Regions from separate parts of the Thalassolituus sp. UBA3500 genome, predicted to be linked through region 2. Evidence: predicted binding sites of a transcription regulator. Region 2 holds the regulator's gene; the other holds the start of a gene.

Region 1 (14,790 bases), on a different contig from region 2:
CGAATTCTTTTAGTAAGGCAGCCAGCAAGCTGCCACTGTCATTCCATTGCCGAAATAAATGTTTAACTGCCACCGCTGTTTCGAGTGTTGAAAACGTCATTCGTGCTGACAGAGACAATTCAGACATTTATTAATCCTTTAATTATACCCATTCACACTCAGCGCGGATTTTATGGATGCCTGCTCGGTGGTGTTGGTCTGCCGCTGATTTACCGATCTGAAAAGCAAGACGCTCAAGGAACTCATCGGTGCGATCTTCTTCCGGCAATCCACCAATGCGGATCTTAATTAACCCATTAAAGTCCTGATTCAATTCTGGCGAGGGTACCGGTGCTGTGCCGTACTTGGCCACAACATCCATCGCCGCGACTCCGGCATAGCGGAATACCCAATCGGGCTTATCACCCGTCACCGTCACTACGTAGTGGTCGGAGTCATCCGAGTTTTTCACACATTCGACTTCGGTCTCTGGTCGTGCTTCATACTCAATGGTTAGAGGGGTCTTCCCCAGCAACTCATCTTTAGTCAGAGTCATTAAGGCGTTGTAGGTACGGGTAGCGCAGTTAAGCGACGCATAGAGAACGCCATCGACCAGATGCGGCACTTCTAACGCCATAAATTGGTAGGGTTCGGGAATATCAATGCGATTAATCAGCGTCGAGCATGTTTTGTCGTACACCAGAATCTGCGGTGAATCATTGATAAAAATGTAAATGTATTCGCCGTCGTATTCCGCTCTCAGATAGTTGTATTTCTCTGAAAAATCGATTTGATTGAGGACTGCACCATTTTCAGGGTTAAGCAGATAAATAGTTTTCATTGCTACAAACAGAATCAGGTCATCACTGACAAGATTGTAAGCATCAAAGCTACGAGCCCCTTCTGGCGCAAAACGCCAGACTTCCTTACCATCGGATTTATCAAGGGCGAAAATAACACTATGATTATCTATGCAAATAAAGTTATTAAAGTCATAAACACCAGAAAAACGTTGATCTCCTGAAGACCCGTACGAGGCCGATTTATAATCTGAATTCGTCCAAATCACATTCAAATCAAGAGACCTAAAGCTAATCTCAGTGTATCTTTTAGAACGATCGCTAAAGTTACCACTCCTGTCTTTATAAAAGGTCACAATATAATTATCACCCCAAAAAGATGGCAAAGTAATCTCTATTGTGGAGTCTTCACTCGATCTCATAATGTTATATAAGTACTCACCCTCGAGCAGGATAGGCTCCATAGAAAAATTGGCAAACGAATCAAGTTGAAACAGTAAAAAACTGCTAATCCATTCATTGGATTCTATCGAATAGATATCTCCTCCAGATCTATCACTAGCTAAAAAACCGAGAGAATAATTTCCGGAAGAGTACGGATTCCAGCTGAACAAGTATCTGTCAATTGGCATAACGGTATGAATTGAAAAGCTTTCTGTGCGATAGATATCACCAGAGGTGATATAGATTTCTTCACGATATAAATTAACCGATACTCTTGATATAAAACTTGAAAAAATCATACGTCCAACACCACTACTTCGAAATTGATTTTTAGAGATTCTAACTTTGTTTCGAATATCTCGACTTGCTTTGCGTCACCTGGATCAAGGCCCCACATTTTCATAAGCTCATTTCTCGTACCCGGCGACCCCGCGCCATTAAAAATCGCATTTTTAACTTCACTCACGCGATCTTTAGCATGAGGGGGAAGAACGAGGATTTTCCTAGTGTCAGGATTATTTCCCATATCAATCAGATCACGAAACAACTGACCTGACTTCTTAAGGCTGTCCTCAATCACCGCCCCGGGGCGCGTACCAAACTGCATCAGCTTGGCAAGCCCTTCTGGTGTCACGGTCTTCACATCCGCGAAGACTCCATCGATAAACATATCAGAAACGCGGTGGGCATATACTTTACCACCCGGCCCAGTGATTGGAATTCTTTCCTGAATTCTGGAGACGGTCTTCCCAAGTTTCTGCATGGCAAACACCGTAAGCATTTCACCAATGGCGCCCTGGGATTCGTTGATATTGCCTCCGAATCTCTTGAAGACCGTACCAATCGCTTCGAGATCTGCATCATCGAACTTCGAGTAATCTATTTTTTCTAGGTAGCTGAGCGTAACTTCAAACGATAGGTTCAATGCTTCTTTTCTGGACCCTTTCATATTTCTCAGACCTTTCACCGCATCAATGCCACCGGCACCATACACCGAGACCAGTACCTTTAATGGCCCAGAGGTAAACTTCAGATCCGCGAGGTTATCAACCCCCTCATCGACATTCTTATTTAGAGCTTCAATTGCGCGAGTGAAGTAGCGTGCAAGCTCAGGTTGATCTGTTACACGGGCATATTTAGATAGATCTCCCCGAACTTCGTTAAGCACAACTAAAAAGTTTTCCACTAGTTCTGAAGCAAGCTTCTCTTTCAATCCCGCATGTGCTGGATTCATCAGCACTTCTGTTACAAAGGCGTAGAGGTACTTTCTTGCTTCGTCGGTAGGGCTGAGGTTGTTTTCTGAAATTAAGCCATTAAATGCAACACACCTAATTCTCTGACTCCGCTGCTCAATTACAACACTGTCGACATAGTAATTTTTACTGCCGCCAGAATGAATTTTTCTGGCGGCAGAGGTCAAAATACAAAATCATAGGGGCGGAATTATGTGACACAAAAGACTATCAATTACCCTTAAATGACGTCACATATGGCGAAATATTTTTCTAAAAAGTTCTTTTAATTCAATAGGATGTAGTTTAGTATATTATAATGAATTACCCTCCGGAGGCAGAGGTCAGAGGTTCGAATCCTCTCGGGCGGGCCATTAAATAAAAAAGGCTCCTGAATCCGCATGCAACGCGTGCTGATTCAGGAGCCTTTTTTATTTAACTGCAAGTCTGAGAAGGACGAGAACCTCTGATAGGTTCGACTCGGAAGGAGCCTGCGAACGGAGAGAACCCTCTTTTCAAAAACAGGAGCCCGCGACGACGGTCATCCTCCGGGCATCACCTCACCACCACCGCAATCAAAGAAACCGATGCCCGAGCCGGATGAGACAAATCTGTCAGGAACAGATTTGCGCGTAGCCCGAAGGGTGAGTATCAGGACGATACGAACAACCTCTGATAGGTTCGACTTGAAGTGAGCCTGCGAACGGAAAGAACGTCGGACCCTGCGACGACGGGCCGAAGGCCGCCAGTAATCCTCTCGGGCGGGCCATTACTTCCCTCTGCTCGAAACAACCTAACTCAATTTCAACGCCAATGTCATCGAAAGAACCGATGCCCGAGCCGGATGAGAGCCTCTGATAGGTTCGACAAACCTTACGGGGAGCATATTGTCCTTCTCAATATGCTCCTTCTCGTCACTCATTCATTCCAGAACTCAATCAAACACAGCCTAGTAAAAAGAGTATTTGCGTGATAAAAAATACAGGTGCAGTCGGCAGCCTTGATGTGTTTATTTGTGTGTTGTCTTCTACAGTTCAACCACTAAACAACGCAGTGAAGATTTCGTTTCCAAAGGCCCTGAGAAACAAAGCCTACCGTTCTCCAACCTGGGGATTTCACTCCCGTAATATGGATTAATCAAACTACTGGCAGCTAACTCCGAGTGATGAAGCTGGTTAAACAGGGCGATTTTAACGTCCAGGTCGTGAAATCTGGCGACATATCTCTCGTAAGCAGGCCCTTCAATGCCTAGCAGAATATTACCAATCGGGTTACGAATGATTGAAGTTGATGGGATGTACCTTTCGAGATTTTCTAATTCCTGTGCGAACTCCGCTGGCGATAACACGGCCAGTTTCTCGGGTAACAGATAGAGAGGAGCGAGAGCATTGATCGTCATATTTGGTTTGTATAATGCTCTTACCAACCGTTCGGGCGCATCACTGAAGTCACCGTCTATTTCAAAAAAATCAGGGTGCTTATCCAGGCTTTTCAGGCCATAGTACAGAACGCCAAACTCTCTGGCGGATACCCTACCGAAGCCCTTCTCAGACGCGCTCAGCCGGGGAATCTCTTCAATCTGCGTATCAGTCTCAGACAGAATCACACTCAATACATCCAGAATGTCTGACTGTGCGAGAAGTAAAACCACCTTACCAACAAGATTATCCTGAAGCTCATTAGCACGGCGGACAATGGAAAACTGAGTTAGCAAAGATCCAACTGCGCCGTCTACATCCCCATCCTTATACGAAGATATCCCCTCCAGTAGCCTGATACGATGAGCTCTAAGCAAATATTTATACTCAGGATAAATCTCATCGGCCGTGGGTTGCGCCATAGTTCTGTATTCATCGTATTGAAAGAAACGATCAGAACGCTCAAGCAACTCATTATAGTGCTCAATCAGCGCTGAAACCCTTACCGAGCCAGAAAACAGATACCCGATACAGTCGTCGTCTTCAAACATACAGAATCCATCACCTTCAGGCAGCGATAGTTTCTTAGACTCAGGGTAAACAAAAAGACCATCAGATAGCTCTGGTGAGCTACTGACTTCTAGAATCTGCTTTCCCAGAGCAATAGGATCATCGCCTTCCTGGGCGTAGATCCCCAACAAATACAAATAGGCTTCACTGTTCCCGTCGTCAGCTAAGCGGGCTATCAAGCTTTGGGTTTCAGTACTGATTTCGTCATCATGCTGGAGAGCGAAGAATAGAAATACGAAAGCTAAAACGACAAAAAAAACTACTTTGAACATAAACATTCCATCGTAGAAACCGAGAAATTGTTACCGTATCTAATAAGCAAACCCTAAAGTTCTACGCATTGATTATGGGAGTAATCACTATCGATGAGTACTTTATCAACAGTAAATATACCCTTCACACCTACACCCGTCATACCTGCTATCAACAGCAGTACGGCAACCGGCTTCACTCTTGCCCTGAAACCGTAGCTGTACTTTGTGGGGCGGAACACCTTCTCACCAGGCAGTGGATTCTGACCAAGGCGAATCACTCGTAACGAACGGGTGCCTTCTATCGCAAAGATTAGCAGTGCAAAGCTGATAGGAATCCCGATAAAAATAGAATAGAGAACTACCTGCGTGCCGGTGAAGTAGTCGTAATCGTAGCAATGAGCGTTATCTGCATACTCGTTGAACCACGGTAAGAACCACAGTTTGGCAATTAGTATGACTGGAATCGTACATGCCAGATGCATAAGGACAATCTTGAGCCTTTCCTTCTTTGTATACTCGGGAGCATAATCAGCCATGCAGTAAACAACTATCCTTGCTGGTTCAATCTAAGAGACCCGCACTTAAGATGCCTTCTAATGCTCTGTCTGGTCAAGTGGACTTACTTGCCCGTTTATCGGGGAAAGATCAGTTTTCGGAAAACTAGCTACGCGGGAAACGACGTTAAAGGCAGGAGCCAGGGTTGAAATCTATCTGCCTGTGATCCGCGTTGATGAAGATGATGATAGCGATTAAAGAACAGTTATAACAGTTACTGTTCTTTAACCGTACGACATCAGCCGGATTTATTCTCAGCCCGCCATTTTCTCCGCATGACTTTTCAGCATCCCTTCACGGGTAATAAAGCTAACGATGTCATTCAGGCCTTCAATGTCTGTGCGTAGGTTCGAGAACACATACGGTTTTTCGCCACGCATACGCTTAGTATCTGAATCCATAATCTCAAGGTTCGCACCCACCAGCTCAGCCAGGTCGATTTTATTAATCACCAGCAGGTCTGACTTGGTAATACCTGGGCCGCCTTTGCGTGGGATCTTTTCACCGGAAGCTACGTCGATCACGTAGATAGTGAGGTCCGCCAGTTCAGGGCTGAAGGTTGCGGAAAGGTTGTCACCGCCACTTTCAACGAACACGACATCCAGATTACCGAATTTCTTTGCCAGCGTTTCTACCGCCGCAAGGTTCATCGATGCGTCTTCACGAATCGCGGTATGTGGACAGCCGCCTGTTTCAACACCCACGATACGTTCAGGCTCAAGGGCTTCAGCCTGAGTCAGGATGCGCTGATCTTCTTTGGTGTAAATATCGTTGGTCACTACGGCAATATGATAATCGTCGCGCATGGCTTTACAGAGCTGTTCTAACAGTGCAGTTTTTCCTGAGCCCACCGGGCCGCCAATACCAACACGGAGTGGAGATTTGTAATCAGCCATTTGTTTTTCCTTTCTGAATTCTATTAACGATTTTTCAATCTTAATGTTTGTTTATCCGTGCTTATTTACGAGCGGAATAAACGGCAATATTGTGTTTCGTGCAAACTGCTGGCGATGGCCTGCGCCGGTGACGATGCACCGATATCATCATCTTCAACATCCAGAGCGTCGCGGCAGGCTTGTTCCAGTACATCGGTAAAGCGGAACAGTACTCGCTGGCCATCACTCTGGCCAAGCGGGATGAGTTTGACCGCACCAATCACCATATTCTCAAGCCAGCTCCATAAATAGCCACGCAGCATATCTTCGCGGCTAATATTCCATTTATGGCAAGCTAAAGCAAAACCCGTCAGCTGACTCAACTCCATTGAACTGCGCCATGCTTCCTGACTCAACTCTGGCCAGACAGCCGCTTCAGGCAGTTTATCGAGCAGTGCGGTAAACGCCTGGCCACGCTGCTGTTCTTCTGCGCGAAGCTCGCTGGTTTCGCGACAAGACAACAGATACACCGACCAGTCGTAGCAGCCTTGCGCATCATCATGTTCAATACAGTCGGCGAGTCGCAACAGTAGCGGCAGTTCCATGGTGATCATGGTGCCGCTGAGAATAGAATCGAGCCAGCTGTGCAAGGATTCAGCGTTGCTGATCCAGCCGCTTTCCACTGCCCATTCCATACCCTGAGAATAAGTGAATGCGCCAATCGGAAGTGATGGGCTGATCAACTGTTGAAGACGAAAAAAAGCAGCAGACATAATGAATAATCAGTCGGCTTTTTTATCAGCTTTTTCAGTCTTTTTCTGGCTGCGTACAAACATCGCAACGCCACTGCCAACGACGAGAATCGCGCCCGCCAGCATCAGCAGGTGATCTGCATCGAATAGAGAGTGATGCACCAGGCCACCAAGGCTTTCACCAGAATGATCGCCTTCATGCGAGGTTGCGGCAGCAGACATTACAGAGGCTACGAAGCCAGCCATTAACTTTTTCATTTCAAATCTCCAATCTGTATTTCAACCACTCGCTTTCAGTGCGAGTGGCTATGTGTATGTGAGTGGTCATCATGGTCGTGCCCATGGTGATGATGATGTCCACCGCCCTGCTGATAGGCTCCTGACTCGGGTTCAAACGGCGCCTGTTCACAGATAACCTCGGCGGCTTCTGCGGCACCCGGCAGTTGGCGCACCATATCTTCCAACACATGATCGTGCTGAAAGCGCAGCCAGCCCGACTCAATCTGTAGCGGTACATGGCGGTTGCCGAGATGGTAAGCAATTTTTGCCAGCAGCAAAGGATCAGCACAACGTACCGTTGAGACGGTTTCATCAGCGGCCTTCACCGACACCAGCGTGCCCTGCCCGTCGGTAATCACATCGCCGCCACGCAACAGAGTACCGCGCTCCAGAAACAGGCCTGCTTCCTGGCCATCCGACAGGGTTACTCGTTGCCGGCTCTTGATGCGCAGATCAATGGGCAGGCTCAGTGTCTTCGCTGCAGATAGATCTGCGTGCGACACTTCGTGAGCCGTTAGTTTTTTAATCAGTTCAATCATGTTTTTCTTCAATTTAGAAAAGCTTTTTAAAAAGCGGCTGCGCCTGTAGTTAAAACAAAGCGGCTGCGCCTGTACTTAAAAAAGAAAGTATCTCTGCGCCATAGGCAATATTTCCGCAGGCTCACAGGTCAAGAGTTCACCGTCTGCACGTACTTCGTATGTCTGTGGATCAACTTCAATATCCGGCTGCCAGTCATTCAGTACCATGCTCGCTTTAGTTGCAGTACGGCAGCCTTTAACAACACCAATCAGGTTTTTCAGGCCCAGTTTTTCCGGCACTCCTGCATCCAGCGCCGCCTGAGAAATAAAGGTCATGCTGGTCGCGTTGCGGGTTTTTCCGTAGCTGCCGAACATAGGTCGATAATGCACAGGCTGTGGTGTCGGGATCGACGCATTCGGGTCCCCCATTTTCGCCATGGCAATAAACCCACCTTTTAAGATCAGGTCGGGTTTTACACCAAAGAATGCCGGGCTCCAGACCACCAGATCTGCGAGCTTACCAACTTCGACCGAGCCAATTTCATGGGACATACCGTGAGCAATCGCCGGATTGATTGTGTATTTAGCGATATAGCGTTTCACGCGGAAATTATCATGCGTTTCAGGATCTTCCGGTAAGTTACCGCGCTGCACTTTCATTTTATGCGCTGTCTGCCAGGTGCGGGTAACGACTTCGCCAACACGGCCCATGGCCTGAGAGTCGGACGAAATCATTGAGAAAGCACCGAGGTCGTGCAGAATATCTTCCGCCGCGATGGTCTCAACGCGAATACGCGATTCGGCAAAGGCGACGTCTTCCGGAATGCTCGGATCAAGGTGGTGACACACCATCAGCATATCAAGATGTTCGTCTGCCGTATTAACGGTATACGGACGCGTTGGGTTGGTTGATGATGGCAGTACATTGGCAAGCCCTGCGGCTTTTATAATGTCCGGCGCGTGACCACCACCGGCACCTTCGGTGTGGTAGGTGTGAATGGTGCGGCCTTTAAATGCCGCAATCGTATCTTCAACAAACCCCGATTCATTCAGAGTATCGGTATGAATGGCGACCTGAGTGTCGGTTTCTTCGGCAACCGTTAATGCACAGTCGATAGACGCCGGCGTCGTCCCCCAGTCTTCATGCAACTTCAGACCAATGGCGCCCGCCGCAATCTGCTCGCGCAGACCTTCTGGCTGACTGGCGTTGCCTTTTCCCAGAAACCCAAGGTTCATCGGAAATTCGTCCGCAGCTTCCAACATGCGCGCCATATTCCATGGGCCCGGCGTGACTGTCGTCGCATTGGTACCTGTGGTTGGGCCGGTACCACCACCAAGCATAGTCGTAACACCAGACGCCAGAGCCTCTTCTATCTGCTGTGGGCAGATAAAGTGAATATGGGAGTCGATACCGCCTGCCGTAACGATCTTACCTTCGGCGGCAATAACGTCGGTACCTGGGCCGACTTCCATCGTGACATCTGGCTGTACGTCGGGGTTACCGGCTTTACCAATAGCAGCGATACGCCCGCCTTTAATGCCGATGTCGGCTTTATAAATACCCGTGTGATCGATAACCAGCGCGTTGGTCATGACACAATCCATGACTTTTTCGGAGGTACTTTGCGACTGTCCCATGCCATCACGGATTACCTTGCCGCCGCCGAACTTCACTTCGTCGCCGTAGGTGGTGAAGTCTTTTTCAACTTCAATCCAGAGCTCTGTGTCTGCAAGGCGTACACGATCGCCCGTGGTCGGGCCGAACATGTCGGCGTAGGCCTGACGCGAGATTGTTTTATTGCTGTCTGACATTACAGATCTCCCATCACTTTGCCCTGAAAACCAAACACTTTACGTGCACCTGTGTACTCCACCAGCTCAACCGTTCGCGTCTGGCCGGGTTCAATACGGACAGCCGTACCGGCTGGAATATTCAGCCGAAAACCACGGGCTTTTTCACGATCAAACGTGAGTGCATTATTCACTTCATAAAAATGGTAGTGCGAGCCAACCTGAATGGGACGGTCACCGGTATTTGCGACTTCGATTTCGATCGTCGCCCGGCCATCATTCAGAGTGATGCTGCCTTCTGCAGCTTTAACTTCTCCGGGTATCATAGTGTGCTCCTGAATTCAGTTAATCTGCAGAATTAAACAATCGGATCGTGAACAGTCACCAGCTTGCTGCCATCCGGAAACGTCGCTTCGACCTGAACTTCATGAATCATTTCTGGCACCCCTTCCATCACATCATCGCGGGTAAGCAGGGTACGGCCATGCCCCATCAGCTCAGAGACCGTCCGACCATCGCGTGCGCCTTCCATAATGGCGGCCGTAATGAAAGCGACGGCTTCTGGGTAATTTAATTTCAGGCCCCGGTCTTTACGGCGTTCGGCCAGAAGCGCTGCGGTAAAAATCAGCAGCTTGTCTTTTTCTCTTGGTGTCAGTTCCATAAATTTGCCCGTCAGGTATTCCAGATGCGCGGAATTTCCGCCTCTTTATTTAAAACTTTCTGGCGTAGCAACTGCCACACCGGAATCATCAGTGATTGCATTTTCTCGGTGCTGACACCCAGAACGCGCAGCACAATAAGGTCATCAAGCAGGGTCATGCCAGCAGGCAGCGGCTGTACTAACTTCTCCTGAGCAGCGGCCAGTACCTCGCGGCACTCTTCTAACAGAGTTTCATTGCCACCGGTCGCGACAAACAGCCCCTGCATCGGGTAATCGCGCAAACCCGCTGCCGCGCTGAGATGCTTAGGGTCCGATACATGGAGATGGTCGGTCAGCAACGGGCGGCCATCGCGGCGTACCTGAAAGCGGGTTTTTACCTGACCATGCAGAAAGCGCTCCTGATTGACTGGGCGACCAAAACAGCTGATTTCCCACCCCATAAAATGCGCATCGCCTTCAAGATCGACCTGTGTTTTCGAGGCTACTTTCGATCCTGTGAAGAAAATACTCTCCTGAGGGAACCATTCCAGTGCACACCCTGCACCAACATGGAGCATTTGTTGTACTTCTGCCATCGGCCCTGCACTGAGATAGAACTTGGTTGCGCCGGGCGTGGTAAACAAACCATGCGCCTGCTGCTGACAGCTCACTTTGAATGTCAGGCCGTCGCCACCGACGACACCGCCGGGGGGATGCAGCAGGTAAATATGACTGGTATCGCCCTCAGGGTAGAAGGGACGCTGCACACGAAGGGGGCCACGATGGGTCAGGCCTGCCATCACGGTTTTGCTGCCGCGTTTTTCGAGGCGCATATCCATCTCGGCTTGCCAGCCCGGACGCGCGTTTTTCACTGCCTGCAACATGAGGTAAATGCTGTATCCACTAATGTATTCATTTTCTTGTGCACAAATAGAGCAAGATACAGGCCAGTTGCACCAAAAAGAGAAGTAATGCGGCATCCGCTCTGAAGCGAGGACGTTCCTGACCACAGGGCGGACTAATTCAACAGATCTGAGGATGACTCCGAAGAGAGTAGCCTGGAGAGCGTGGCAGCCGACATAACTCCTGTGTGCCCTGTGAGGAGTTCACCATCGAGACCAAAGACAAGCGTAACCGGAACCGCGGTTTGCCCCAGCCAACGCCCCATCTTTGCGTCAGGGTCCAGCCAGACATTATCAAATTGATACTCCTCAGCCTCGAGAAAGCGGACGACGTCAGCCCGGCTCTCTCCCTGGTTGAGCATAACAAAGCGCACATGCGGGTAGGTTTGCTGGGCTTGTTCAAACACTGGCATTTCGGCCCTACACGTCGGACACCAGGTCGCCCAAAGATTCACAACCGTGATATTGGCAAGATCAGACCTGAGCGGCAATGACTTCCCCGTCAGATCGTTGAAGCTGAATTGCGGCCATACCTCGGGCGTATCATGGGTATATTTAAACACGCTGAAACCCGTGCCCACCCATAGCAGGGCAATCGTTACCATTATTATCAGTGGTTTACGCACAGCCCCCTCTCTCAACAGCATATGCCCGAGACCAAGAGCCATAACAGCTAAAAATGCGACAGGTTCAAACCCTCTGTCCCGAATATCAACCATAGCGAAAGCCGGCGTTTCTGCAGCAAAGTACTGGTCGCGAAATTGCACCACAAATACCATGCGTGATATCACCAGAGCCACAAACACTCGTGAGAGAATCCGGTCGACTAACCCGGGAACGCCAGAAGGCAGAATTCGATTCACGATGGCAATCAGCAGCAAAGCGCTGAGTCCAAAAAAAGGAATCAAAGGAAAGCTGACACCAAAGATCGAAAGACTATTCAAGTTACTGCTCAACAGTGCCTGTATTGGTCAGCGATGCTTGTACTGAGTCGGGCAGTAGGCCCGATCAATACCTGCTGGCCGCAAAGCAAGGTGCTTAGTGGCCCGGCCACTTACTCGCTTACGCCACATACGGAATGACGACGGTTTCATCTCTCTGCGCATCAAGGCGATAACGTCTTTTTCAGGCAGCCCATAGAGTGTTTCGATGGCCTCAAAGGGCGTGCGATCTTCCCATGCCATCTCAATGATCCGGGAAATATCGGCATCAGTAAAAAGGTTGGAGTCCGGAGAGTATTGGCTGCCCATATATTGCCCATCACAAACAGATAGTTAGCTTTCTTGAATGTAATTAGTGTAACCGACCTGAGGGGACCACCGCACACCTCTTGGTTATAGATATGTAAAACTGACACGGGCATGAACTTTTTTCACTACCGGCTTATCATGTGCTGATGCCCAGACACTCAAAACTTTACCGGCACGGCCCGGTGCATCGCTCTGAAGACGAGTACGTTTCATTCCGTGAAGTCAGGGAGCGCTTTGGTTTTTATGGCGTCAGAACCGGACGCTGGGTGACGCGTACCGAGCAGGAGGCTGCAGCGGTAAATTTTTACGACGCTCTGTGTGATCTGATGTGCATCCTGGGTGTACCGGAAACCGTGATTTCGTTGCGCGGAACGCTGGCCCTGCACTACGGCACCGGAGGACGCCCCGGAGTCGCGGCGCACTACAGCCCGCAGGAGAAGGTCTTCGCCCTTGCTAAGAACGCCGGCCCCGGTAGCATCGCTCATGAGTGGTTTCATGCCTTTGATCATTACATTGGCCAACAGGCTTTTTCTGGCCTTCCCCCACATGCATTTGCCTCAAGCGCCTGGCTGGCCCAGCAGGCAACGCCGGTGCCGCACCGTCTGAACGACGCGCTGTTTGACTGTTTCCGAAGCGTTATGCTGGATGACTCCGGGGATTCACCCAGCCAACAGTTTCAGGCATCCGCAGAGGCCGACCGGCACTTCGGTACGCTCTACTACTCCCAACCCGAAGAAATGTGCGCACGGGCATTTGAAGCCTTCATTCAGGATGCGTCGATCAAGAATAGTTTCTTAGTGAAAGGCACATTGAAGTCAGACGAAGCGAAACTTGGCCTCTACCCACAGGGTCATCAGAGACAAGCCACCAATCACGCTTTTGCTTGTTATTTTTCGGTTTTGGGGGCTGCACTGAGGTAACATCAGAAGATAAAAATAAGGTACTTCGATTTTGTATTCAGACATAGGCAATATATGAGCACTCCCACCAGGGGCGGGCCGCGCTGGCTTTATGTCTCTGGCGTTACCCTATTGGTAGCCATCGCTGCCGGTGGTTACGCCGCATTTTGGGTATGGAGCAATGTCTCAGCGCATATCCCACTGCATGATCAACAGGCACGCATTAACATCGCGCACAGTTTCCCTGTCACTGTCGATATTCTTGACCCATTACAGGTCGATATTGATACGGTGATTGCGTCGAGCGTGCCCATTGATCAGACACTGACCATACCACTGCGTGAAGTACTGGACGTGTCTGTCGACTTTAAAGGCGCAGTGCCCGTTAAGATGAACATTCCGGTGCGCGAGACCATTCATATTGACCAGATGATTCCGGTAGATGGAGAAGTCAGCGTTAAAATATTGGGCTTTTGGGTAGACGTACCTCTGAACGGCGAACTGCCAGTAAAGACCGACATCCCCGTAAACCTCAATATTCCTGTTGATCGCTCAATTGATCTGTCGTTCAGTACCCCAGCCAAGGTTAACGTTAACGATGATATCACTGTGTCGCTCAACACATTGATTACCTCAGACATCCCGATTCAGGCGGAGCTATCTGTGCCGGTGCTCAACTCTCTGAATGCCAATGTCACGCTCGTCGAGCAGACCGACATCGCGATTACAGAGATGAACCTGGGGCTGCCGCTAAAAGACCTGCGTTTCAGTACCACACTGACCGATGAAGAACCAAAAGAAGGGACGCCGTGATTGCATTAAGGCGAGTGATTATCGGTGGCTGGCTGGCCCTGTTGCTTTGTCTTATCGGCGGCGCGATCGGCTTTGCGCTGTATTCCAGGCTCGTTATTGGGGTATCAATTGAGCGGCAGTTGAGTTTTATCCAACTGGGTCAGGCGTTCGCTATAGAGAGCGAAACCACGAATGTGGCTGATTTCAGATTTTCCGGTAACGTCCCGGTTGAACTACCGCTGAAGGCGGTTGAGCTACCCCTCGCTATTAAGGGTACATACACAGCCGACATCGACATTGATACGCAGATACCGATTGATATTGAGGCGCAATTTAACGAAAAAATTCTGATCGAAACCAACCTGGATGTCATTTCTGATATCGAGTTAGTGAACCGTTGGCTGCCAAAACTGCCGGTCAGGGGCATTATTCCGATTCGATTTGAATTACCGGTGTCTTTTTCAATGCCGGTCAAAACAAAAATGCCGTTCAGGTATAGCGGTCCCGTGACCTTCTCAATGGATCAGACCATCACACCGGAAACCGACCATGTCATCTCGACGAGTATGCAACTTGATCACCAGACAAGGGCTCCCATTAAGAATCGTTTCCGAGCAAGTGTCGATGGAGAACAAGCACAAATACCCATTTCTTTTGATGACGTCACCGTGCAGATACCTTTAAGTACAATTCGATATCAAGAGTCTGGGGCGCAAAAAAAAGCGCCCTCAGAATAACTCTGAGGGCGCGTTTATTACGGCTTCCGTAACGGCTTTATTTAAAAGTTATGACGGTAACCAACACTATAAAAATGCGCGTCTTCCGCATATGACGTGAACA
Region 2 (14,790 bases):
AATCAGAAAAAGACGTCAGTCTTTAATTCTGTATTCCGCCGAACGCGCGTGAGCGGTAAGAAACTCACCACGCGCCAGCACAGAAGCCACTTTGCCCATTTCAGAGGCACCGTCTGCTGAAAATTTCACCAGCGATGAACGTTTCTGGAAATCATAAACCCCCAGCGGTGATGAGAAACGTGCCGTGCCTGACGTCGGTAATACGTGGTTTGGTCCAGCACAGTAATCGCCGAGGGCTTCCGCCGTGTAGCGTCCCATAAAGATAGCGCCCGCGTGGCGGATACCCGGCAGCCAGCTGTCAGGGTCTTCGACTGACAGCTCAAGGTGTTCCGGCGCAATTCGATTGATCAGGTTGAGCGCATCTTCTTTGCCCGAGGCTAAAATCATCGCGCCTCGGTCACTGAGTGACTTACGGATGATCTCTTCGCGCTCCATAGTCGGCAGCAGTTTTTCGATACTGGCCTGTACCTGATCGAGGAAGTTTTCGTCCATCGAAACCAGTATGCTTTGCGCATCTTCATCGTGCTCGGCCTGCGAGAACAGGTCCATGGCGATCCAGTCTGGGTCAGTATCGCCATCGCAGACTACGAGGATTTCTGACGGGCCTGCGATCATGTCGATACCTACCTGACCAAATACCATACGCTTCGCGGTCGCGACAAAGATGTTGCCCGGGCCGACAATTTTATCGACGCCGGGAACTGTTTCAGTGCCATACGCTAACGCCGCTACAGCCTGTGCGCCACCCACAGTGAATACCCGTGACACACCCGCGGCTGCCGCAGCCGCCAGCACCAGCTGATTAAGCTGACCATCAGGCGTAGGAACCACCATAATGATTTCAGAGACGCCAGCCACATGGGCCGGAATAGCATTCATCAGTACAGATGAAGGGTAAGCCGCCTTGCCGCCCGGCACATAAATACCGACACGGTCCATTGGCGTGACCTTTTGACCCAGCACTGTGCCGTCAGCCTCGGTATAGCTCCAGGAATCCTGCTTCTGCTTTTCGTGGTAATCGCGTACACGATCGGCCGCGGTAATCAGTGCTGTGCGCTGAGCGTCATCAAGGCCATCCAGTGCTGCTTGCAGTTGCTCTTGAGTCAACTCAAGGTCCGCCATGGTACTGGCACTGGTACGGTCAAATTTGTTGGTGTATTCGATCAGAGCTTCGTCACCGCGGCTGCGAACATCGTTCACTATATTGGTGACGGCTTCCTGTACGCCGCTATCGGATACTGCTTCCCATGCCAGCAAATCATCCATCTGCTGCGCAAAGTCAGGCTGATCTGAACGGAAACGACGGATTTCAATACTCATACCGGTGCTCCTCAGGCGTTACGCTGACGCTCAACGGCGGCAGACATCTGATCAATAATGGGTTGGATCTGGTCGTATTTTACTTTCATTGAGGCACGCGATGCGACCAGTCGCGAGCTGATTGGAGCAATCAGTTCGCACGGCTCCAGACCGTTTGCCTTGAGCGTATTGCCGGTATCAACAATATCCACGATCAGATCCGCCAGGCCCATAATAGGCGCCAGCTCCATACCACCGTAGAGTTTGATGATATCGACCTGACGGCCCTGCTCAGCAAAATAACGCTTCGCCACATTGACGAATTTAGTCGCGACTTTTAAGCGGCCTGCCGGCAGTTCTGCATCTTTCAGCGCGGCAGTCATCAAGCGGCAGGTGGCGATATTCAGATCGAGAGGCTCACACAAGTTAGTGCTGTTGTATTCCATCAGTACGTCTTTGCCAGCCACACCCAGGTCGGCGGCACCGTACTCTACGTACGTCGGCACGTCGGTGGCACGGATGACCACCAGCTTAATGTGCTCATGATTGGTGTCGAAGATCAGCTTCCGACTTTTCTTAAGATCTTCAGCCGGATGAATCCCCGCTTCCGCCAGCAGGGGGAGTGTGTCATCCAGAATGCGCCCTTTTGAGAGAGCAATAGTCAGTGGCTGAGTCATGGTGTTGCTGATCCTCGTTCAGAGTGTACGTCAGGCAGGCAAGCGACGAATATTCGCGCCAAGCTGCTGAAATTTTTCTTCAATGCATTCGTAACCACGGTCAATGTGGTAAATGCGGTTTACGTCGGTGGCGCCTTCAGCGACCAGGGCTGCGATAACCAGGGATGCAGATGCGCGCAGGTCGGTCGCCATCACAGGGGCACCACCGAGCTTGTCCTTGCCGACAACCACGGCGGTATTACCTTCAACGCTGATGTCCGCCCCCATGCGTACCAGTTCCTGGACGTGCATAAAGCGGTTTTCGAAAATGGTTTCGATCACGGTGCCTGTGCCTTCGGCTACGGCATTCAGCACAACAAACTGTGCCTGCATATCCGTCGGGAACGCCGGGTGCGGTGCCGTGCGGACATTCACAGCTTTCGGACGTTTGCCGTGCATATCCAGCTCAATCCAGTCATCACCGGTTTTGATCTCGGCGCCCGCTTCCTGAAGCTTATGCAGAACCGCTTCCAGCAGAACCGGATCAGTGTCTTTGCACAGAACACGCCCGCCCGTTACAGCAGCGGCCACCAGAAAGGTGCCGGTTTCGATACGGTCTGGCAGGACATTAAATTCACAGCCGTGCAGTGTTTCGACGCCTTCAATTTCCATGGTGTCGGTGCCCGCACCGGTAATCTTAGCGCCCATAGCGTTAAGGCAGTTGGCCAGATCAACGACTTCCGGCTCACGCGCGGCGTTTTCGATGACGGTTTTACCGTCGGCCAGCACGGCAGCCATCATGATGTTCTCGGTACCGGTCACGGTCACGGTATCAAGGAAAATATTGGCACCTTTTAAGCGGCCTTCGGGTGCCCAGGCTTTAACGTAACCTTCAAGCACTTCGACCTTAGCTCCTAACGCTTCCATACCGCGCAGGTGCAGATCCACCGGACGGGAGCCAATGGCACAACCACCTGGCAGGGAGACTTCGGCTTCGCCGTAGCGAGCAAGCAGTGGGCCCAACACCAGAATAGAAGCACGCATGGTGCGGACAAGATCGTAAGGTGCAACAAGACTGTTCAGCTCTCCGCAGACGGTCTCGACCGACATATCTTCATTGATGGCAACACTGACGCCCATGCGGCCAAGCAGCTCAAGCATGGTGGTAATGTCGTGCAAATGCGGCAGGTTACCCACCTGCATCGGCCCTTCAGCCAGCAGCGTTGCCGCAAGGATCGGCAGCGCCGAGTTTTTTGCGCCGGAAATACGGACTTCGCCGTCGAGGCGGTTGCCGCCCTCGATTCTCAGTTTTTCCATTTCAGGGTCTCACGCTCAGGCTTTTTCAGCAGGCGTATAAGTCTGGATGGACACTGCATGAAGCCGACCATCAACGATATAGGGATTCAGAATTTTGTAGACGAACTGCTGACGCTTCACTGCGTTCAGGCCTTCGAAAACCTCCCCGACTCCGGTGATTTCCTTTACGTAGCCGTCAACGACAGACCAGGTAACATCCGGGGCTTCAGCCTGTAACACTTCCAGGATTTCGTTCGGGGTAATATCCGAGGACATATTGTAACTACCACTCAGTTCAGAAAGCGCACAATCATAGCGGATTTAGGCGCTGAACCGAAGTACTGACTTACTCCGGCAGGTCAGAACCTGACAGGACTGGCTCAAAAACCGCATCAAGATCACATACCTCGATGATCGCAGGCAGGTCCGCAGGTGGATTTTTGATCATGAGCGACACCTTGCGGGTCTCAGCAGCACGCAGCCAGTTCAGAATCAGGGCAACACCTGCACTACTGAAACGACTCACGGCGGCCAGATCAACAACCACCTGACCCTGTGCCTGTGCAATCGCCTCGTGACCAGGTTTGATCAGACTGGCGACGGTATGCAGAGTAAGATCTCCCGCGACCTGGATATCTCCGGCCGTGGCGACCGACAACGAGGGCGCGCTCATTCGCCCTCGGCCTTACTGAACAGGAAACGGCTGATCAACTCTTCAAGGACAATCGCTGACTGCGTATCCTGCACCCAGTCGCCATCCTGCATGTAATCAATTTCGGCACCGACACTGAGACCAATGTATTTCTCGCCAAGCAGACCGGCAGTAAGAATCGATGCACTGGTATCAATCGGCAAGGTGCTCATGGACTTATCAATTTCCATCTCAACCACAGCGGCGTACCACTCCTGATCCAAGGTAATATTAGTTACCCGACCGATAGTGACACCCGCCAGCGAGACTTTAGCACGGTCAGTCAGACCACCCAGGTTCTCGAAACGTGCCTTAATTGTGTAGGTTTCACCCGCCGCGTCCATAGATAGGCCACTGACCCGCAGTGCCATCAACACAAGAGCTATAATGCCCATTACCATAAAGCCGCCGACCATGAGTTCGACATTACGCATACGCATGTTTTACACGCCTCCTAACATGACCGCAGTCAATATAAAATCCAGCCCAAGAATCGCCAGTGATGAGATCACTACCGTCTGTGTCGTTGCCTTACCAATACCTTCTGAGGTTGGCGCGGCGTCATAGCCCTGATACACGGCAATCCAGGTCACGACCACACCGAACACCGCAGCCTTAATAAGGCCTTGAACAACGTCTTCATAAAACTCTACGGTGTTCGCCATATTGCTCCAGTAAGCACCGTCATAAAGCCCAAGCATGTCGACAGCGACAAATGCACCTCCCCAGATGCCTACCGTGCTGAATAGCAGCGCCAGGATGGGAACACTGATGACGCCCGCCCATAGTCGCGGCGTAATCACACGTTTGAGTGGGTCAACGCCCATCATCTCCATCGCCGACAACTGCTCAGTGGCTTTCATCAAACCAATTTCAGCAGTCAGAGCCGAGCCTGCGCGCCCTGCAAACAGCAGCGCCGCGAGTACCGGGCCAAGTTCACGTAGCAGGGTCAGAGAAACCATGGTCCCAAGCGCAGAAACCGAACCGAACTTCACCAGAATGTTGTAGCCCTGAAGGGCCAACACCATGCCGACAAAGAACCCCGCCACGATAATGATCGATAACGAGCGAACCCCCACAGAGTGAATCTGACGGATAAGATCAAGGAAACCGGCACTGCCGGGGCCGCCCCAGGTGACCGACTGAGTAAACAGCATTCCGGCCCGGCCAATAGACTGAATCGATTGAACACCGACCTGCCCCAGGCTTCGTACATGCTTAAGCATTACGCCTCTCCCGCAAATAAATCAGCGCGATAGTCATCGGCCGGATAATGGAAGGGTACAGGGCCATCAGGATCACCGTTAAGAAACTGCCGTACTTCAGCGTTGTCGCCATTTCGGAGTTCGTCTGGTGTACCGAAGCCAATCACTTTTCCGCCTGAAACGATGCAAAGGTAATCAGCAATCTGACAGGATTCTTCCACATCGTGAGACACCAGCAAGCTGGTCAGACCGAGCGCTTCATTTAAACCTCGGATCAGGCGCAGAATCATCCCCATAGAAATAGGATCGAGCCCGGTAAACGGCTCGTCATACATAATGAGTTCAGGGTCCATGGCGATAGAGCGCGCTAACGCAACACGGCGCACCATGCCACCGGACAGTTCCGCAGGAAACAGATCACGCGCACCGCGAAGGCCCACCGCTTCGAGTTTCATCAGCACCAGATCACGGATCATGTCGTCCGGAAGATCGGTGTGGGTACGCAGCGGGAAAGCGACATTGTCAAAGACATTGAGATCCGTAAACAAACCACTGGTCTGGAACAGCATGCCCATTTTATTTTTACGCAGCTCGAACAGATCTCCACGACTCATGGTGCCGACATTGCTGCCATCCACCAGCACCTCGCCAGAGTCCGCCTTGAGCTGGCCACCGATCATGCGCAAGAGCGTTGTCTTCCCTGTGCCGCTCGGCCCCATGATTGCGGTAATTTTACCGCGCGGGAAGGCAACATTGAGACCGTCGTAGATCTTTCTTTTACCACGATAAAAGGTGACATCCTTAACTTCGACGTGGTTGTTATTGTCAGACATCAGGTGACCTGTATTTACCCTGTACTTTAACTGACCGCTAGCATATCGGATTGTTCAGGGCATACCAACGGCAATTCCGCACGGTAGACGGAACATCCTGTTGCAATTGCGCCGATTCCCCGCTCCGGTACAATGAGCGGCTTAATTTCCTGAGCGTGATCTTTTGCTATGTATCCCGAAATAGGCGCAATCCTCGTTGGCCTGATTTTACTTGTCTGGAGTGCTGACAAATTTGTTATCGGTGCTGCGGCGACTGCACGTCATCTGGGCATGTCTCAAATGCTCGTTGGCCTGACGATTGTTTCCATCGGCACGTCCGCGCCAGAGATGTTTGTTTCGGCGATGGCCTCCATCGACGGAGCGGGTAACCTGGCCATCGGTAATGCTATTGGCTCTAACATCACCAACATTGCACTGGTACTTGGTATCACGGCCCTTGTCGCGCCTATTCCATTGCAGAAGGGCTTGCTGAAAAAAGAACTCCCTCTGCTGATGATGATCACCCTGCTCGCAGGTGTCGTACTGATCGATCTTGAGCTGAATCTGGTAGACGCCCTGATACTGATCGCTGCTTTGGTATTCGCCCTGTTCCTTATGTTCCAGCAATCGTCTGATAGCGGCGAATCGGTGATTGACGAAGACGAAGCGGCCGAAATCGAAAGCACACCTACCGGCAAAGCCGTGTTCTGGCTGGTCGTCGGTCTGATCACCCTGATGGCCAGTTCAAAAGCACTGGTCTGGGGCGCAACAGGTATCGCAACAGCCTTTGGAGTGTCTGACCTGGTGATCGGCCTGACGATTATTGCGATTGGCACCAGCCTGCCGGAGCTAGCTGCGTCCGTCGCCAGCGCTCTGAAAGGTCACCACGACATTGCCATTGGCAATGTCATTGGCTCGAATATTTTCAATCTGCTCGCAGTAATGCCTATCCCGGGAATTCTGGCGGTCACCGCCGTTGAACCAATGGCACTTTACCGTGACTACATAGTGATGGCTGGCGCCACCTTTGCCCTGCTGCTGTTTTTCGTTATCTGTTATCGCAGAGGGACACTGGGGCGCATTCCGGGCATCATTCTTACCGCCGGTTACCTCGGCTACATGTTCACCTTATTTCTGGCAAACCAAGCATGACTGAATCAACAACGTTTAATTTTATCGACTCTGCCCGCCGCACTGTAAAACTCGAACAGGAAGCGGTCGGTTTACTGAACAACCACCTGGATGACAATTTCACCCGCGCCTGCCAGATAATTATTCAGTGCCGTGGTCGCGTGGTGGTTACCGGCATGGGTAAATCAGGGCACGTCGGTAACAAAATGGCGGCAACTCTGGCCAGTACGGGCACCCCGGCTTTTTTCGTTCACCCGGGTGAGGCCAGCCACGGTGACATGGGTATGATCACGGCTGCTGATGTTGTGATTGCGTTATCGAACTCCGGTGAAACCAGCGAGGTCACCAGTCTGTTACCACTGCTGAAGCGTCAAGGCACCCAGCTGATCAGCATGACAGGGAATAAAGAATCGACACTGGCAAAAGCAGCCGACAGCCATCTTTATGCGGGTGTCGATCAGGAGGCCTGCCCTCTTGATCTGGCACCGACATCATCAACCACGTGTGCGCTGGTTATGGGTGATGCACTGGCGATCGCGCTGCTCGAAGCCAAAGGCTTTACCGCCGAAGATTTCGCGTTCTCTCATCCGGGCGGCAGCCTCGGGCGTCGCCTGCTCCTTAAAGTTGAAAACATCATGCACAGCGGCGACCAGATTCCGGTTGTGTCTCCCGAGACATCTTTGCCAGAAGCGCTGCTGATCGCTACCTCGAAAGGGTTAGGCATGACCACAGTCGCAGGCTCCGACGGTAAACTCGCCGGTATCTTTACCGACGGTGACCTTCGCCGTGCCATCGATCACGGTGTCGATATCCGCAACGCCACCATCAAAGATGTCATGACGGCTGAATGTAAGACAACCTCGCCGGGCATGCTGGCTGCGGAAGCCCTGAAAATCATGGAAGACGGCAAGATCAACGCGCTCGTCGTGCAGGACGAAGGCCGCACCGTCGGTGTTATTAACATGCACGACCTTCTGCGAGCAGGCGTTATCTGATGCGTAAGCGCTATCTACTGCTGCTAGTTACCGCATTTTTTGGCGTTGCCTTTCTGGCAGTAGATCGCTACACCCGTGATATTACCGGGCAAACGACAGAACAGGCTGTTCGTGAACCAGATTATTATGGTGAAGTTCTGTTCAGTCGCCGCTATGAAAAAGACGGCTCACTGGCCGACACTTTTTACGCCGCAAAATCAGAGCATTTTCCCGAGGGCGACCTCACCGTTTTCAGTGAACCTCGCCTTCTGGTCAGCTCAAAAGACGACTGGGTACTGACCGCCGATGAAGGAGTGATGCGTGGCAACGATCAAGCGCTGAAATTATCTGGCAACATACTGATCAGGCCCCTCGACAGTAGCGACCCGATGCGCCTTGAAACCTCGAGACTGACCTATCATATTGATAAGAAAATCGCCGAGACCGACGAGTTGGTCACGATGACGGGCGAAAATAGCCGCATGACCGGCACCGGAATGATGTTTGACGCCAGTCGTCAGCGCCTCGAACTGAAAACAGGAGTCCGCACGACTTATGAACCTGTTCAATAAACTGGCCGTGATCTCGCTGTCAGTGATTGCTAGCTACGCTGTCGCACTGCCGGATGACTGGCAGAAAGAAATGACGATTCTGTCAGACTCTGCAGAAATCGACCGACGCGCGGGTACCGTCGTCTACGAAGGAAACGTTGTCCTCACTCAGGGCACTCTGAAAATCGAAGCCGACCGTCTGATGATTCTGCGTAACGGTGACACTCTTGAAAAAGCCGTAGCAGAAGGCGATCGTGCCCGCTATCAACAGCAGATCGAAGTCGGCAAACCACTGACCACCGCACTGGGCAATCGCATCGATTATTACACCAGCGAGCGCCGCATCATTATCACTGGCGATGCCGAACTGGAACAGGAAGGCAACATCTTCAGTGGTGAACGCATCACCTATGATATGGCAACAGAGACCGTACGTGCAGATGGCAACATCGCCGAGTCGTCGACCGACAGTACCGACGAAGACTCCGGCCGGATCAAAGTCGTTATCCAGCCGCCCAAACCTGAATCTGACTCAGAACCTGACTCGACAGAATCTCCGGAAGCAGCGACAGAATGAAAACACTGAAGGCAGAACATCTGGCCAAAAGTTACGGCGGCCGTGAAGTCGTTAAAGATGTGTCTATCCGCGTAGAAAGCGGTCAGATCGTTGGTTTGCTGGGCCCCAATGGCGCAGGTAAAACAACCTGTTTTTACATGATCGTTAATCTGGTGCAGGCTGATCGTGGACGCATCATGATCGATGATGAAGACATCAGCCACCTGCCGATGCATGGCCGCGCCCGCAAGGGCATAGGCTATCTGCCACAGGAAGCCTCTATTTTCCGCAAACTCAGCGTTGCCGACAACATCATGGCAATCCTTGAGACCCGCAACGACCTGAATCGACAGCAGCGCAATGAGCAACTGGAGCAGCTGCTGAACGAGTTCCATATTCAGCACATTCGCGACAGCGCGGGTATGGCACTGTCCGGCGGTGAACGCCGCCGCGTCGAGATAGCTCGGGCACTGGCTGCCGAGCCCTCATTCATTCTGCTCGACGAGCCATTCGCCGGGGTCGACCCGATCTCAGTGTCTGACATTATGGATATCATCCGACAGCTAAAAGCCCGGGGCATCGGCGTTCTCATTACTGACCACAACGTGCGTGAAACCCTCGCAATTTGCGAGAAAGCCTTTATCGTTGGAGGCGGGCATATCATCGCCGAAGGCACCGCTGAAGATGTGCTGGCGAACGAACAGGTACGCGAAGTCTACCTCGGCGACGACTTCCGTCTTTGAAACTCAGACCGATGTCACGTACTGTAGAGTTATCTATTTACTCTGGTAAGCAAAATAGGTTCCATACACAAGGACTTTGCCTATAATGCTAAGTACATCAAACAAAAAGATGGTTCGATTTTCAGGTCGTAAATACCGAGTTATATGAAGACATCCCTTCAGATTAAGATGGGCCAGCAGCTGACGATGACGCCCCAGCTGCAACAGGCCATCCGCCTCCTCCAGTTATCCACACTGGACCTGCAACAGGAAATTCAGGAAGCGCTGGATTCTAACCCGATGCTGGAAAGCGAAGAGTTTGATGACAACAGCGACTCCGGCAACGACTCCGGCAACGAGTCCGATAACGATTCCCGCAATTCTGATTCAGACAACAACGACAGAGACAGCCGAGAAGCCTCCTCTGACAATCAGGATTACGACAACTCATACGAAGATAACTCCTACGACGACCAGAGTGGACAGGAGTCTCTCGACGAGCAATGGTCGAGCGAAAAACTGCCTGATGACCTCCCGGTAGACAGCCAGTGGGAAGATACCTATCAGGTGAGTGCTGGCGTTGCCTCCAGCTCCGGCCCCGCTGACGAAGACTTCGACTACGACTCGCGCTATGCAACCAGCGACAACCTGCAGGACCACCTGCTCTGGCAGCTCAACCTGACGCCCATGTCAGACGCTGACCGCGAAGTCGCTACCATGCTGATCGATGGCGTAGACGACGATGGGTATCTGCACACCACCGTTGAAGACGTCATTGAAGCGATGGACCCATCGCTGGAAATCGAAGAAGAAGAAGTTATGGCGGTTCTGCATCGCCTTCAGCAGTTTGATCCGGCGGGTGTTTTCTGCCGCGACCTGCGCGAATGCCTGCTTCTGCAACTGCATCAACTGCCTCAGGGCACCCCCTGGCTCACCGAAGCGCAGCTGATCATACGTGATCACATTGACCTGCTCGGTAGTCGCGACTATCAGTCACTGATGCGCCGCACAAAATTGAAGGAAGATGACCTCAAGTCAGTCATGCGACTGATCAAAGAGCTTAACCCGAAGCCGGGTGCAGGCATTGCCTCAGAAGAATCCGAGTACGTTATTCCAGACGTCATCGTCCGCCAGATCAGAGACGAGTGGCGTGTTGAGCTGAATCCAGAGATTGCGCCCAAGCTGCGGGTGAATGCCGACTACGCATCACTGATTCGCCGCTCAGACAGCAGTGCTGACAATACCTTCCTCAAAGATCACCTGCAGGAAGCACGCTGGTTTATTAAAAGTCTGCAAAGTCGCAATGACACTCTGCTCAAAGTCGCAACCAAAATTGTTGAATTCCAGATAGACTTCTTTGAAGAAGGTGATGAAGGCATGAAGCCACTTGTGCTCCATGACATCGCCGAAGCCGTAGGTATGCATGAGTCGACGATCTCTCGGGTAACCACCCAGAAATACATGCATACCCCACGTGGGATTTTTGAGCTTAAATACTTTTTCTCCAGCCACGTCAGCACCGACAGCGGCGGAGAGTGTTCATCGACGGCTATCCGGGCGATGATCAAGAAACTGATCGCGGACGAAAACACGCGTAAGCCACTCAGTGACAACAAGATAGCAACGATGCTCGGTGAAAAGGGCATCAAAGTGGCACGGCGCACGGTAGCGAAATACCGCGAGGCTATGCTGATACCACCATCGAATGAACGTAAGCAGTTGATTTAGAGTCTGTTATATCAATGTGAACAGATTCTGATTCACCTACCGCCAGCGACACAGGAGACTTGGCATGCAAATCAATATCAGTGGTCATCATGTAGAAGTAACGGAAGCGATGCAGGCGCACGTTGAAGATAAAATGTCGAAGCTTACGCGCCATAGCGACAGCATCACCACAGGTCAGATCACGTTGACCGTCGTTAAAGATCGCCAGACGGCCGAAGGGACGATACACATCACAGGTCACGACCTGCACGCGAAAGCAGAAAACGAAGACATGTACACCGCCATTGATCAGATGGTCGACAAACTGGACCGTCAGGTTCTTAAGCACAAAGAGAAGCAGGTCGCGCGCCAACACGGTCAAGGCTGAAGCATGTCTTTGAGTATTGAGGATATCCTCACACCGGAACGGTCCGTCATTGACGTGACCGTTTCCAGTAAGAAAAAACTGTTAGAACAACTTTCATCTCTGGTTGCTGAAGAAATCGGCGATGCCTCCGCAGACGATATCTACGAACGCCTGTTAGCACGCGAGCGCATGGGAAGCACAGGGATAGGAGAAGGTATTGCCATCCCGCACTGCCGGTTGTTGCAGTGCCAGAAAGCGCTGGGCGTTCTTCTGAGATTAAATACCCCGATAGACTATGATTCTATCGATGGTAATCCGGTCGACCTCGTATTTGCTTTGTTAGTCCCCGAGGAAGCAACCGACGAACACCTTCAGATACTGGCGACACTCGCCAGTAACTTTAATCAGGCGGAATATCGCGAAGCTTTGCGCAACGCGCCAGACGCCAAACGTCTTTTCCAGCGAGCGATCGCAGAGCGGTAGTAATCACGGAGTCGAATATGCGCCTGGTAGTCATCAGCGGAAGATCAGGATCGGGGAAGTCGAGTGCGCTGCACGTGCTCGAAGATCTTGGATTCTATTGCATCGACAACCTGCCCATCGGGCTACTGCCTGCCCTTGCCAGTCAGGCTGACGCCAATGACAAGCTGACCCGGGTTGCGGTCAGTATTGATGCTCGCAATCTCTCGGCCACAGAAGAGCCGATAGAGAAGCTACTGCTCGACCTGCCTAATGATCACTATCAGCTTGATGTGGTTTATCTCGACGCCTCTGAAAAAGTTCTGCTACAGCGATTCAGTGCGACACGACGCAAGCACCCGCTGACAACCCACGAGCTGTCACTGGCAGAAGCCATCGATCAGGAGAAAGACCTCCTTGATCCGCTCGCCAACATGGCGGATCTGACATTAGATACAACGCACATGTCAGTTCACGAGTTGCGCAGCATGATTCGCCTGCGGGTTGCAGACCGCCCCAACGGTGAAATGTCGATATTATTTGAATCGTTCGGATTTAAGCATGGTATCCCCACCGACGCAGACTACGTGTTCGATGTGCGCCATCTGCCCAATCCGTACTGGAGTGAAGACCTGCGCAAGCTCACAGGCCTCGACAGCGAAGTACAATTATTCCTGAACAGCTATGACGTCGTCGGTGAAATGCGAAAATCGATCAGCGATTTTCTGGGGCAATGGACTGACCGTCTGATCGAAGCTAACCGCAGCTATATGACGATCGCCATTGGTTGCACCGGCGGTCAGCACAGATCCGTTTATCTGGCTGAGCAACTCGCCACCGAATACCGAATGAAATACCCGAACGTCCAGGTGCGTCATCGTGAACTCGCACGAGCAGCGAACCTGCCTACTCCATAATCCGGACACCGTATGATCCAGAAAAACGTTCTTATAATAAATAAACTCGGCCTGCATGCCCGCGCAGCGGCCAAACTGGTATCTACTGCGTCAGCATTCTCCAGCCAGCTTAAGATTGGCCAGGACGGGCGTATGGTCGACTGCAAAAGCATTATGTCCGTCATGATGCTGGCTGCCAGCAAAGGCACTGAACTGATTCTGACGGCCGAAGGCAGCGATGAAGAAGCTGCGGTCGACGCCATCACCGACCTCATTGAGCGGCGCTTCGACGAAGAAGAATAGCCCTCCGGGAAATTTAGCGATAATCCCCGCGAAAACAGCTGATTAGGCCCAAAACTGCGAGTACTTTCGTGGTATCAATCCGGCAATCAGGCTAGAATCAGTAAACCCGTTTTACTCCGGATTCCGGCCATGGCTCAGCACACAGAAAAGGCAAAAGCAAAACTCCACAGCCTTAATGCTGCCCTGGAAAGTGGTGCCCTGAATAAAGTACAGCGCATCCTGAACTCTGGCCTGGCACCCGCCGATATTGCTCACCTGATCGAGTCATCACCGCCCAAAGCACGTAAAGTGCTCTGGGACCTGGTCGACAAAGAGCTTGAGGGCGAGGTTCTTCAGTACCTTAGCGAAGACCTGCAGGCACAATTCCTGTCGGACCTGAGCGCCGAAGAACTGGTCGACATCACCTCTGACCTCGACGCCGATGACGTCGCCGACATCCTGCAGCAGCTTCCTGAGCGCGTTACTCAAGAAGTGCTCGACGCGATGGACCATCAGGATCGAACCCGTCTTGAGCAGGTACTGGGCTACCCAGAGGACAGCGCCGGTGGTCTGATGAACACCGATACGGTGACCATCCGTCCTGATATCAGCCTTGAAGTCGTTATGCGTTACCTCCGTCGACACCCTACGCTGCCGGAAATGACGGATAACTTGCTGGTCGTAAACCGGAATAACGAATTTATTGGTATCCTGACCATCAACAAGCTTCTCGTCAGTGATCCTAACCAGACCGTGCGTGAGGTCATGACGACTGATGCGCGAGTCATTCCTGCAACGATGCAGGATACCGACGTCGCTAAACTGTTCGAGCGACATGACCTTGTATCGGCACCGGTTGTCGATGTCGACGGCAAACTCATCGGCCGTATCACCATCGATGACGTGGTAGACGTTATCCGGGAAACCGCGGATCACTCCCTGATGAGTTCGGTAGGTCTGGATGAAGAAGAAGACACTTTTGCTCCGGCGCTGAAAACCAGCCGCCGTCGAGCCGTCTGGCTGGGCATCAATCTACTTACGGCGCTGGCTGCCTCTGCCGTCATTGGCCTGTTCGATAAAACCATCGAACAGGTCGTCGCCCTCGCCGTACTGATGCCCATTGTTGCAAGTATGGGTGGCATCGCCGGTAGTCAGGTGCTGACGCTGGTCATTCGTGGACAGGCTC

Evidence for each region. The regulator sigma-54, encoded in region 2, starts transcription at its own class of promoters, with help from an activator protein. The targets are predictions, from matches to a motif close to TGGCACNNNNNTTGCTNT.
Region 1: B2R29_RS15580 (urease accessory protein UreD) is a predicted target of sigma-54. The motif match lies at 11,040-11,057, and genes of this name have one in related genera.

The regions. Positions count from the first base shown of each region.
Region 1 covers NZ_DFQB01000060.1:5,843-20,632, forward strand. Annotated here, with positions in the region: gene B2R29_RS15520 (hypothetical protein) at 1-127, opposite strand, end outside; gene B2R29_RS15525 (hypothetical protein) at 143-1,048, opposite strand; gene B2R29_RS15530 (hypothetical protein) at 1,519-2,643, opposite strand; gene B2R29_RS15535 (hypothetical protein) at 3,483-4,715, opposite strand; gene B2R29_RS15540 (hypothetical protein) at 4,769-5,179, opposite strand; gene B2R29_RS17005 (RnfH family protein) at 5,331-5,450, shown strand; gene ureG (urease accessory protein UreG) at 5,507-6,148, opposite strand; gene B2R29_RS15550 (urease accessory protein UreF) at 6,214-6,900, opposite strand; gene B2R29_RS15555 (hypothetical protein) at 6,910-7,137, opposite strand; gene ureE (urease accessory protein UreE) at 7,173-7,697, opposite strand; gene ureC (urease subunit alpha) at 7,773-9,488, opposite strand; gene B2R29_RS15570 (urease subunit beta) at 9,488-9,793, opposite strand; gene ureA (urease subunit gamma) at 9,826-10,128, opposite strand; gene B2R29_RS15580 (urease accessory protein UreD) at 10,140-10,991, opposite strand; gene B2R29_RS15585 (TlpA family protein disulfide reductase) at 11,126-11,953, opposite strand; gene B2R29_RS15590 (TIGR03643 family protein) at 11,981-12,259, opposite strand; gene B2R29_RS15595 (CLCA_X family protein) at 12,406-13,179, shown strand; gene B2R29_RS15600 (hypothetical protein) at 13,234-13,971, shown strand; gene B2R29_RS15605 (hypothetical protein) at 13,968-14,687, shown strand; gene B2R29_RS15610 (Ig-like domain-containing protein) at 14,729-14,790, opposite strand, start outside.
Region 2 covers NZ_DFQB01000059.1:18,497-33,286, reverse strand. Annotated here, with positions in the region: gene hisD (histidinol dehydrogenase) at 16-1,320, opposite strand; gene hisG (ATP phosphoribosyltransferase) at 1,332-1,976, opposite strand; gene murA (UDP-N-acetylglucosamine 1-carboxyvinyltransferase) at 2,007-3,272, opposite strand; gene B2R29_RS14580 (BolA family protein) at 3,288-3,527, opposite strand; gene B2R29_RS14575 (STAS domain-containing protein) at 3,598-3,924, opposite strand; gene mlaD (outer membrane lipid asymmetry maintenance protein MlaD) at 3,921-4,382, opposite strand; gene mlaE (lipid asymmetry maintenance ABC transporter permease subunit MlaE) at 4,386-5,168, opposite strand; gene B2R29_RS14560 (ABC transporter ATP-binding protein) at 5,168-5,980, opposite strand; gene B2R29_RS14555 (calcium/sodium antiporter) at 6,149-7,111, shown strand; gene B2R29_RS14550 (KpsF/GutQ family sugar-phosphate isomerase) at 7,108-8,085, shown strand; gene lptC (LPS export ABC transporter periplasmic protein LptC) at 8,085-8,636, shown strand; gene lptA (lipopolysaccharide transport periplasmic protein LptA) at 8,620-9,192, shown strand; gene lptB (LPS export ABC transporter ATP-binding protein) at 9,189-9,914, shown strand; gene B2R29_RS14530 (RNA polymerase factor sigma-54) at 10,059-11,621, shown strand; gene hpf (ribosome hibernation-promoting factor, HPF/YfiA family) at 11,686-11,988, shown strand; gene ptsN (PTS IIA-like nitrogen regulatory protein PtsN) at 11,992-12,450, shown strand; gene rapZ (RNase adapter RapZ) at 12,468-13,343, shown strand; gene B2R29_RS14510 (HPr family phosphocarrier protein) at 13,356-13,625, shown strand; gene mgtE (magnesium transporter) at 13,755-14,790, shown strand, end outside.